Regions from separate parts of the Agathobaculum sp. NTUH-O15-33 genome, predicted to be linked through region 1. Evidence: predicted binding sites of a transcription regulator. Region 1 holds the regulator's gene; the other holds the start of a gene.

What was found. The regulator HrcA, encoded in region 1, represses chaperone genes, less so after heat shock. The targets are predictions, from matches to a motif close to TGTTAGCACTCNNNNNNNNNGAGTGCTAACA.
Region 2: a site for HrcA is predicted at 2,124-2,154, ahead of RWV98_RS09975 (co-chaperone GroES). Genes of this name have one in related genera too.

The regions. Positions count from the first base shown of each region.
Region 1 is NZ_CP136187.1:1,762,162-1,767,822, forward strand. It holds gene dnaK (molecular chaperone DnaK) at 1-974, opposite strand, end outside; gene grpE (nucleotide exchange factor GrpE) at 1,133-1,729, opposite strand; gene hrcA (heat-inducible transcriptional repressor HrcA) at 1,748-2,785, opposite strand; gene RWV98_RS08945 (NAD(P)/FAD-dependent oxidoreductase) at 2,945-4,348, opposite strand; gene RWV98_RS08950 (sugar phosphate isomerase/epimerase family protein) at 4,527-5,456, shown strand.
Region 2 is NZ_CP136187.1:1,971,756-1,977,416, reverse strand. It holds gene groL (chaperonin GroEL) at 126-1,751, opposite strand; gene RWV98_RS09975 (co-chaperone GroES) at 1,799-2,083, opposite strand; gene RWV98_RS09970 (THUMP domain-containing class I SAM-dependent RNA methyltransferase) at 2,248-3,396, opposite strand; gene RWV98_RS09965 (oligosaccharide flippase family protein) at 3,499-5,067, opposite strand; gene tgt (tRNA guanosine(34) transglycosylase Tgt) at 5,159-5,661, opposite strand, start outside.

The DNA.
Region 1 (5,661 bases):
TTTACGGCGTCCTGCACGGCGGGGATGCGGCTGGAGCCGCCCACGAGCAGCACCTTCGCCAGATCGCCGGAGGACAGGCCGGCGTCCGACATGGCCTGACGCACCGGGCCCATGGTCGCTTCGACCAGATCGGCGGTCAGCTCGTTGAACTTGGCGCGGGTCAGCGTTAATTCGAGGTGCTTGGGGCCGGTCGCGTCGGCCGTGATATACGGCTGGTTGATCGAGGTCTGCGCCATGCCGGAAAGCTCGATCTTGGCCTTTTCCGCGGCTTCCTTCAGGCGCTGCATGGCCATCTTGTCGCCGGAAAGGTCGATGCCGTTGGATTTCTTAAATTCCGCGACGATCCAGTCCATAATACGCTTGTCAAAGTCGTCGCCGCCCAGACGGTTGTTGCCCGCGGTGGCCAGCACTTCGAGCACGCCGTCGCCGATGTCGAGGATGGAAACGTCGAACGTACCGCCGCCAAGGTCGTATACCATGACCTTCTGCTCGGTCTCCTTATCCACGCCGTAAGCCAGCGCGGCAGCGGTCGGCTCGTTGATGATGCGCAGCACGTCAAGGCCCGCGATCTTGCCCGCGTCCTTGGTAGCCTGACGCTGGGAGTCGGTAAAGTAAGCGGGAACGGTGATGACCGCCTGCGAAACCGTGGCGCCCAAATAAGCTTCCGCATCCGCCTTCAGCTTTTGCAGGATCATCGCGGAAACTTCCTGCGGGGAATACTGCTTATCATCGATGCTCACGCGGTAGTTCGTGCCCATTTCGCGCTTGATGGAGCTGATGGTGCGGTCCGCGTTGGTCACGGCCTGACGCTTTGCGACCTGACCGGCCATGCGCTCGCCGTCCTTAGAAAAAGCGACGACCGAAGGGGTCGTGCGCGCGCCTTCCGCGTTAGGGATAACGACGGCTTCGCCGCCCTCCATGACCGCCACGCAAGAGTTTGTGGTGCCAAGGTCGATACCAATGATTTTGCCCATGATTATTGCACTCCTTATAGTTAAGATTCTTGATTGATAAAGTGAATTTGTAATTAGTAGTTAGTAATTAGTAATCATGGTGCGGCTGTAAGCCGCTTATCAAATATCCGCGCTCCGCGCGGAACCGCAATTCCTAATTCCTAATTTCTAACTCCTAATTAATTTGCGACTTTGACCATCGAATGGCGAATGACATGGTCGCCGATCTGGAAGCCCTGCTGGAACGCCTCGGCGATCACATTTTCCGCAAACGCCTCGTCCTCAATATGCATGACGGCGTTGTGCAGGTTGGGATCGAACGGGGTGCCGGGCGCTGCCTCAATTACGGTGACGTTCAGGCCCTTTAGGCTTTCTACCAGCTGGGTCATGGTCATTTCAACGCCTTTTTTATACTCAGCGTCCGTGGTCTCGGCCTTGACGGCGCGCTCCAAATTGTCATAGGTCGGCAGCAGCGCCTTCACCGCGTGCGAGACCGCGTCTGCGTGGATGCGATCGCGTTCGCGCTGGCTGCGCTTGCGGAAGTTGTCGTACTCCGCCGCCATGCGCAAATACCGGTCGTTCAGGTCGTCGAACTTAGCCTTGAGGTCGTCGTCCGGAACTTTAGCGGCTTCGGCTTCCGGGGCGGTCTCGGCTTGCGCTTCGGGTTCGGTCTGTTCAGCTTCGGCTTCAGCGGCCTTGGTATTCTCGGTTTCTACCTCGCTGCTTTCCGTCGTCTGCTCCTGCGCGGCAGCTTCCGGCTTCTTTTTCTTGCTCATGTTGATTTGATGCCTCCGTTATTCTTTTTCATCCAAAAAGGTTTCGGCGATCAGCTTGTTCAGGCCCTTCGCAAAGCGGGAAAGGCGGGCGGAAAGCGTGGCATAGTCCATGCGCGTCGGGCCGACGATGCCGATCGCACCTTGGCCGATCTTACCGATATCGTATTTTGCGTAAATGGCAGAGGTTTCGCTCATTGGGTTTTCACCGTTTTCCGGGCCGATGAAAATTTGCACGCCGTCGATCTTGCGGGCGACCGGCAGCAGATGCGTGTCGTCGTCCATGTAATCGAGCAGGGTCTGCGCTTTTTTCAGGTCCCGGTATTCGGGGTAGTGCAGCAGCTTGGTCGCGCCTTCTAAATAAACGCGCTGGCTGCCCAGCTCTTCAATCAGCTCGGCGATGTATTCGGCCACCGGCGCAAGCAGGGCGGACAGCCCGGCGGCGCGGCGGACAATATCGAACCGTTCGGCGGTGATATGGGAAAGCGGCAGGCCGGTCAAGGTTTGGTTGAGCACGTAGGTCAGCAGTTCGGCTTCATCCGCGGTCACATCGGCCAGCGTGCGCACCATTTTGTTTTTCACCGTACCGGATTCCGTCACAACGACGATAACGAAATTCAGCTTATCCACCGCGATGATCTCAAAACGGCGAATGGCGGTTTGCGTCATCGCGGGCGTGATCGCGACCGACGCATAATCCGTAAGGTTGGAAATCAGCTTGCCGGCCTCTTGAATCAGGCGGTCCAGCTCCTTCACCTTGTGCTGCATCATGCGCTGAAACGGCATTTCGTCGGTGTCCGGCGCGTCTTCCATGCGGGTCATCAGCTCATCCACGTACAGGCGGTAACCCAAAGCGGAGGGGATGCGGCCCGCCGAAGTATGCGGCTTTTCGAGGAAGCCCAGCTCCTCCAGCTCGCTCATCTCGTTTCGGATGGTGGCGGAGGAGAAGGGGAGCTCATGCCCGGCGGCCAGAGTTTTGGATCCGACCGGTTCGGCTGTGCGGATATAATCGCCGATGATGGCCTTCAGGATCTGTTTTTTGCGTTCAGAAAGCTCCATGCGGCGTCGCTCCTTTTTTGTGTTTAGCACTCATCTCCCTCGAGTGCTAAAACTAATTTACCACCGTCGCCCTGCAAAGTCAAGTCTCGTTTATGAATATTTTGTTAAATGAAAATGCGTCTTTGCCGCAAAACGGCAAAGACGCTGCTTTTCAAGGAATTAATTTGATTCCTCCGCCGCAAGGCGGCGGCCCATCAGCACGCCCATGGCGGAAGCCATCATCAGGCCGCGCGTCCAGCCGGAGGAATCCCCAAGGCAGAAAAGGCCGGTAAGGCTGGTCGTAAACGTTTGGTCCATCTTCACGCGGTTGGAGTAAAATTTCAGTTCCGGAGAATACAGCAGGGTTTCAATAGATGCGAAGCCGGGCACCACTTGATCGACCGCCTGCATAAAGCCCAGAATATTGACCATCGCGCGATAGGGCATGGCGGCGGTGATATCGCCCGCGACCGCGTCCGGCAGGGTGGGCGTTAGGTTGGAACGGGAAAGCTCCTGCTGCCAAGTGCGCTTGCCGTCCAGAATATCGCCGTAGCGCTGCACGAGGATGTGGCCGCTGCCCAGCATATTGGTCAGCTCGCCCACCTTTTGGGCATACGCGATCGGTTGGTTGAACGGCTCGGAAAAGTTGTGCGAGCACAAAATAGCAAGGTTGGTGTTGTTGCTTTTCAGTTCCTTATAAGAATGCCCGTTCACGACCGCGAGATCGTTATCGTAATTTTCCTGCGAAACAAAGCCACCCGGATTCTGGCAGAAGGTGCGCACCTTGTTTTTAAACGGATGCGGATAGCCGATCAGCTTGGATTCGTAAAGAATATTGTTCACGCGCTCCATCACTTCGCTGCGCACCTCTACCCGCACGCCGATATCGACCGTGCCGGGCTGGTGGGCGATGTGGTGCTCCTCACAGATGCACTCCAGCCAATCCGCGCCGCGCCGCCCAGTCGCGATGATGGTGTTTTTGGCGCGCAGCTCCCGCGTTTCACCGCTTCGCGCGAGCGATACGCCAAGGCAGGTCTCGCCATCCAGAATCAGGTCGCGGCATTCCCAGCCGAATAGAAGCTCCACGCCGTTGTCCAGCAGGTGTTTTTGAATCGCGCCGTAGATCTGCTGCGCCTTTTCCGTGCCAAGGTGGCGGATGGGGCAGTCCACCAGCTTTAGACCCGCTTGAATCGCGCGTTTGCGTATCTCCTTTACCTCTTCGGTGTTCTGCGCGCCCTCCACGTGCTGATCGGCGCCAAAGGAAAGATAGATACCGTCGGTATAATCGATCGTCTGCTGCGCGAGCGTCGGGCCGATCAGCGTGGGCAGATCGCCGCCGACCTCGTGGGAAAGCGAAAGCTTGCCATCCGAAAAAGCGCCCGCGCCGGAAAAGCCGGTGGTAATATGGCAATAGGGGCGGCAGTTCATGCATTTGCCGGTCTTTGCCTTGGGGCAGTGCCGCTTTTCGACCGGCTGACCCTTTTCTACCATTAGAATGCGCTGCTTGGTACCTTGATTCAACATTTCAAGCGCGGTAAAAATACCCGCCGGGCCCGCGCCCACGATAATAACGTCCGCGTCCATCCGTTTTTCTCCCTTCTTTCTATCAAAGCAACATGACTGTATCATAAAGCGCCCGGCTTTGCAAGGGAAAACGGGAAATCAGGGCGCGCCGCCAAACACCGGCCGAAACGCTTGCGGACCGGTTATATAGTATGTTAAAATGAGCACAAGAAAAGAAAAAAGGAGCGGAACCGGAATCATGAAACTTGCAGTAAAAACATGTACCCTCGATATGCCCTTTGATAAAATGCTCGATTTTTGCGTGGAGCAGCGCGTCGCTTCGTTGGAGATCGCCACCGGCAACTGGTCGGCCGCGCCCCATTGCGACCTTGACCTGCTCGTACATGACGCGACCGCGCGCCAGAAATGGTACGATGCGATCCGCGCCAAGGGCCTTACGCTGTGCGCGCTTAATTGCTCGGGCAATCCGCTTGCGTATGAGCATGAAATGGACGTAACGAAAAAGACCTTTGAACTGGCGCGTCAGCTCGGCGTAAAGAAAATCGTTATGATGAGCGGCCTGCCCGCCGGGTGCAAGGGCGACAAAACGCCGGTTTGGATTACCACCTCTTGGCCGCCTGAAACGCAGGATGTTTTGGACTATCAGTGGAACGAGGTCGCCATCCCGGTGTGGAAGGATATCGTTCAAATGGCAGAGGATTGCGGCGTTACGCGTATCGCACTGGAAAACCACGGCGCGCAGCTCGTTTATAACCCGGAAACCTGCCTGCGTTTGCGCGACGCGGTCGGCCCGATGGTCGGCATGAACCTCGACCCCAGCCATTTGTTCTGGATGGGCGGCGACCCGATCGAGGCCGCGCGTGTGCTGGGCGAGCATCAGGCGCTGTACCATATTCACGGAAAGGATTCGCGTCCGGAACGCCGCTACTGGCAGCCCAACGGCTTGCTGGACACCAAGCCGATCGACGCTTTCGCCGGGCGCGCGTGGAACTTCGTCGCGGTTGGCGCGGGACACGACGCCAAGTGGTGGAAGGAATTTTTCTCGGTCGCGCGCATGTCGGGGTACGATGAAGAGGTAGCGCTTGAGATGGAGGACTTGACCCTTTCCATGCTGGACGGCCACCTCGCCAGCCTGCGCACACTGCGCGAGGCGCTGGTGATCGATTGATCAGCGGAGCTCGGTGGTTCGCTGACGCTCACAATTAAATGCGCGGCGGTAGCCGCAAACGGCGGCGTGGGGTCACGCCGCCCTACTTTTAAGCGGCGCTGTAGGGCGGGGTGACCTCACCCCGCCGCTCGTAGGGAGATAGCAGGCTGCAAGGATGCAAAATATGTACGGAAACGAACCAATTTTGCCTAAGGGCTTGACAAAC
Region 2 (5,661 bases), 210 kb from region 1:
GCAGCGCCTCCTTTCTTCTACGAGCATAGTTTACCATAGTATTCCCAAGAAGTACAGGAAAAAATCAAAACGCGAAGCGGGGCGCAGTTCAATACTGCGCCCCGCTTTAAAAAGCATCTGCTAAATTAATACATGCCGCCCATGTCCGGCATCGGAGCAGCCGGAGCAGCAGGTTCCTTCTTATCGGCGACCAGACTCTCGGTGGTGAGAACCATGGAAGCGACGGAGGCCGCGTTCTGCAGCGCGGAACGGTTTACCTTGGTCGGATCGACGATGCCATTGGCGATCATATCGCCGTAGGTCTCGGTTGCGGCGTCAAAGCCATAGCCGACCTTACCGCAGGTCTTGACCTTATCGACAACGACGGCGCCTTCGATGCCCGCGTTGAAAGCGATCTGCTGGATCGGCGCTTCCAAACCGCGCGCAACGATCTGCATGCCGGTCTTCTCGTCGCCCTCGGCATTTTCAGCCAGCGCGATAACAGCCGGGATCGCGTTGATATAGGACACGCCGCCGCCCGCGACAATGCCCTCTTCCACAGCGGCGCGGGTCGCGTTGAGAGCGTCCTCGATGCGCAGCTTCTTTTCCTTCATTTCGGTCTCGGTAGCGGCGCCGACCTTGATGACGGCTACGCCGCCGGCCAGCTTGGCCAGACGCTCCTGCAGCTTCTCACGGTCAAAGTCGGAGGTGGTGCGCTCGATCGCATTGCGGATCTCGTTGACGCGCGCCTCGATATCCTTCTTATCGCCCGCGCCGTCAACGATCGTGGTGGTTTCCTTGCTCACCTTGATCTGGCGCGCGGTGCCCAGCATATCCATGGTCGCGTCCTTCAGCTCGATACCGATCTCCTCGGAGATCACGGTGCCGCCGGTCAGAACAGCGATATCCTGCAGCATTTCCTTGCGGCGGTCGCCGAAGCCCGGCGCCTTAACGGCAACGCAGGTGAAGGTGCCGCGCAGACGGTTGACGATCAGGGTGGACAGAGCCTCGCCCTCTACGTCCTCCGCAACGAGCAGCAGCTTCTTGCCGGCCTTGACGATCTGCTCAAGGATCGGAAGCAGCTCCTGAATGTTGGAAAGCTTCTTATCGGTGATGAGAATGAGGGCGTCGTCCAGAACGGCTTCCATCTTCTCGGTATCGGTGCACATATAGGGGGTGATATAGCCGCGGTCGAACTGCATGCCCTCGACTACCTCGGAATAGGTCTCGGCGGTCTTGGATTCCTCGACCGTGATAACGCCATCGGTCGAAACCTTTTCCATCGCCTCAGCGATCAGCTTACCGATCTCCTCGTCGCCGGAAGAAACAGCGCCTACGCGAGCGATATCGCCCGTGCCGTCCACCTTCTTAGAGTGCTCCTGAATCGCCGCAACAGCAGCGTCCACAGCCTTGGCGATGCCGCGGCGCATAACCATCGGGTTGGCGCCCGCCGCCACGTTCTTGAGGCCTTCGTGAACAAACGCCTGCGCCAGTACGGTCGCGGTGGTGGTGCCGTCGCCCGCGACGTCGTTGGTCTTGGTCGCGACTTCCTTGACCAGCTGCGCGCCCATGTTCTCATAGGGATCTTCCAGTTCGATCTCCTTGGCGATGGTCACGCCGTCGTTCGTGATGAGCGGAGAGCCGAACTTCTTGTCCAGCACTACGTTGCGGCCCTTGGGGCCAATGGTCACTTTAACGGTATCGGCGAGCATGTTGATGCCGCGCTCCAGCGCCTTGCGTGCTTCTTCGCCGTAGATCAGTTGCTTAGCCATGATTGCTATTCCTCCTAAAAATCGTATCTTGGTAAAAAGGTGGTCAGTTATTCAACGACTGCAAGGATGTCGCTCTGGCGAACGATGATGTATTCCTCGCCGTCGAGCTTGATCTCAGTTCCGGTGTACTTGCCGGTGATGACCTTCTGGCCCTTCTGGACCTCCATCTTGATCTCCTTGCCATCCACAATGCCGCCGGGGCCAACCTCGATGATTTCCGCAACCTGCGGCTTTTCCTTGGCAGAGCCGGCAAGAATGATTCCGCTGGCCGTGGTCTCCTCCGCCTCGATCATTTTGAGTACGACTCGATCGGTAAGGGGCTTGAGTTTCATAACGGGTTCCTCCTATAAATATAAAAATTAACGAAGTGAGTTTTAGCACTCGTTTAGCAAGAGTGCTAACATGAGTATTATATTACACCACTGCATGCGATTCTGCAAGAGTTTTTTTGGAAATTTCCCCACGAAATTTATGAATTTTTTGTGAATCGCCCGAATTATCCAACGTCGGTTTTAGCAGCCGGCCTTGGCGAGTGCTTAAAATACATATATAGGTCGCATTTGATCATGCCGTTATAGAGTTTGCGCCGCTTATCGGCCTTCTTGCCGTAGAAATGCTCAAACTGCGCGTCCGAACTGAGCACATACTGCTTCATGGGCGACGCGGACACCGCTTTGCCAAAAGCGGCGTAAAGCTGCTCGGCCCGCTCGATATCGAGCAGGCGCTCGCCGTAGGGCGGGTTGGCGAATAGAATGCCGCCCTGCGAATAGTCGCGTTTCGCGGCGTCCGCCTGTTCAAACCACACGGTGTGGCCGACGCCCGCCTTGCGCGCGTTAGCCATGGAAAGCGCGACGCAGGCGGGGTCGATATCGCTGCCCACGATCGAAAAACGCGCGCCCGCTATCGCCTCGTCCACTGCCTGTTGCCGCGCTCTTTGCCAAACCGCCGGATCGAGCACCGGCCATGTTTCCGCTTCAAACGTGCGCATCAGCCCGGGCGCGCGGCGGCAGGCGATCAGCCCCGCTTCGATGGCGATCGTACCCGAGCCGCAAAAAGGATCCAGAAACGGTTCCCTGCCCCGCCACCGCGCGAGCTTTACCATGGCGGCCGCGAGCGTTTCCCGCAGCGGGGCCGCGTTCGCCTCGGCCCGGTAGCCGCGCTTGTGCAGGCCCGCGCCCGAGGTATCGAGAAACAGCTCGGCCTTGTCGTGCATGATGGAGAACTGGATCTGATGCCTTGCGCCGCTCTCTTCAAACCAGCTTTGGCCGTAGGCCTGCCGCAGGCGCTCTGCCACGGCTTTTTTGATGATCTTCTGGCAATCCGGGATCGAATGCAGCGCAGAGTCGAGGCTGTGCCCCTTTACCGGAAACGCGCCGTCTTTCGGGATAAACTGCTCCCACGGCAGCGCGCGCACTCCTTCAAAGAGCGCGTCAAAGCTTCCTGCAGGAAATACGCCGAGTCGAATCAGCACGCGCTCGGCGCAGCGCAGGTTCAAATTGGCCCAAGCAAGCGTATGCTCATCTCCGGTAAACAGCACGCGGCCGTTTTCCGCCGTTACATCGGTAAGCTTTCCATTAAAGCGCAGTTCATCCGCTACGATCCCTTCCAGCCCAAACAGCGTAGGGCAGCACATCGTCAATTCCATTAATTCTTTTCCTCTTTTCCAATCCAAAAAAACAGCTCTTGCCGCGCCCGCGGTCAAGAGCCGTACACTTGTTTAACATAATATCGGTTTTGTCTCCGCTTGTCAAGGCCGCCCGCGCATCGACAGAACGCCGGTGGAAGTTTCAATTCGCCGGCCGAGATAGGTCATCAGCCGCACGCCGCACAGACGCAGCACCAACAGATAGACCGCGACGGCGCCTAGCGCCGTGCACAATAATGCGGGTACCGCATCCGATACAAACGGGCGAACGAGGCGGTAACAGACCTGTGTCCAATAAAACAGCGTCAGCGCACACAAAACGGGTACGCCGAAACGACGCAGGGGCCGCAGCGGAAAGCGCGTGTGCCGGTGCAGCACCGCGAGGTTGACCACGAACGCCGCTATGGCTGAAAGCAGCATCGCAAGCAGGTAGCCGTAAATGCCGAGTGTCGGCCGCGCCGCCCATCGGTACATGACGGCAAGCTGCATCAGTTCGGACAGGATCGCGGTGGCGACATTGATGTGCTGTAAACCGAGCGCGTTGAGCAAGCTGCCCGAAGCCATCTGGTAATAGCTTGCCACCGCCACCGCGCCGAGCAGCATCACATAGTGAGTGGACAGCGGCTGGCCGAAAATCAATTCGGATAGTCTGGGCGCCATCGGCACAAGCACCGCCGTTGCCGGCAGCGCGATCAGGCCGACGGTCGAGATCGTCCGGCCGACCAGCGAACGCATGCGCTTTTCGTTTCCAACTGCCTGCGCCGCCGTGATAGCGGGCAGCAGCGCCGTGCACACCGAGCTCACGAGCGCCACCGGCAGCAGGATGAGCGGCATCGCCATACCGGAAACGACACCGAGCGCGGAAAGCGCCTGACCGTAGGTAAGCCCCGCGGCCATGAGGCGCTGCGGGAGCAGTACCGCACCCGCAGAGGAAAGCAGGTTGCTTGCCAGCGCGGATACCGATAACGGCAGCGCAATGGCGAAAAACTGGCCGCCAAGCACCCGGTCTACCGGCAGCGGCCGCGCCGGCGCGCGTAGCTGCTTTTTATACAGCGTGGTCAAAAAAACCGCGCTGAAGATCTCACTTACGACCATGCCCACGAAAATCAGCATCGCGATAACGCCATAATCCTCGCCATGGTAGCGCGAAAGCAAAAAATAAACCGCGAGGATGCGTATCAACTGCTCCCCTACCTCGGATACCGCGGAGAACTGCATCTGTTCCAATCCGATGCAAAAGGATTTAAAAATATTTTCAATGCCGGTAAGCGCCAAACAGAGCAGCAAAAACGGCAGCGCCATCGCACATCGCTCATCGCCCAAAAGGTCGGCCGCGATTTTGGTGCGCAGCGGCAAAACAAGGACCGCGCACGTGCAGAACATGGTGCCGAACGACACAAAGGATAAACGCAAAATGGCGGGCAGCTTGCCGCGTTCCCGCCGCGCCGCGCTCGCCGCGGAAAGGCGCGAGCATGCCATCGTCACCCCGGAAAGGCAGCCCGCGTTGAGCACCAAATAGGCGGAATTGACCAGCCGGTACACGCCCAGACCTTCCGCGCCCGCGTAGTGGCTGAGCAGGACGCGGTATAAAAAACCCAGCGCTTGCAGCACTATATTACCGCAGGCCAGCACGCTGGCCGCGTATAAAATTGTCTTTTTTCGTATCCGCACTGCACGACCCCATTTCCCTCTACAGGGTATGCGGTCCGCAGAAATAACAGAACGGGAACGCCCAAATTGGCGTTCCCGGGTTTTGGGGTATTTAAATGCGCTTTGCCATTTTCTCGCTGTTGGCCGCACGATACGCGCCAAAGGCGCCGTTATCCAAAGCCTCGCGAATCTCTTCCATCAGGTGGTTGTAGAACCAAAGGTTATGCGTTACCAGCAGACGCTGGGACAGCATTTCGCCTGCTTTGAGCAAATGGCGCAGGTAAGCACGGCTGAACCTACGGCAAGTCGGGCACTGGCACCCCTCTTCAATCGGTCGGTCGTCCGTCTGATACTTGGCGTTCATAATGTTCAAAATGCCGTCATGCGTAAACAGATGGCCGTGACGCGCGTTGCGCGTCGGCATGACACAGTCGAAGAAGTCGATACCGCGCGCGACGCCCTCGATGATGTTGGACGGCGTACCAACGCCCATCAGGTACCGCGGCTTGTGTTGTGGCGCGTGCGGCAGAGTCACGTCAAGGATATGGTACATCACATCGGTCGATTCTCCGACCGCCAGACCGCCGATCGCGTAGCCTGGCAGGTCGAGCGTAG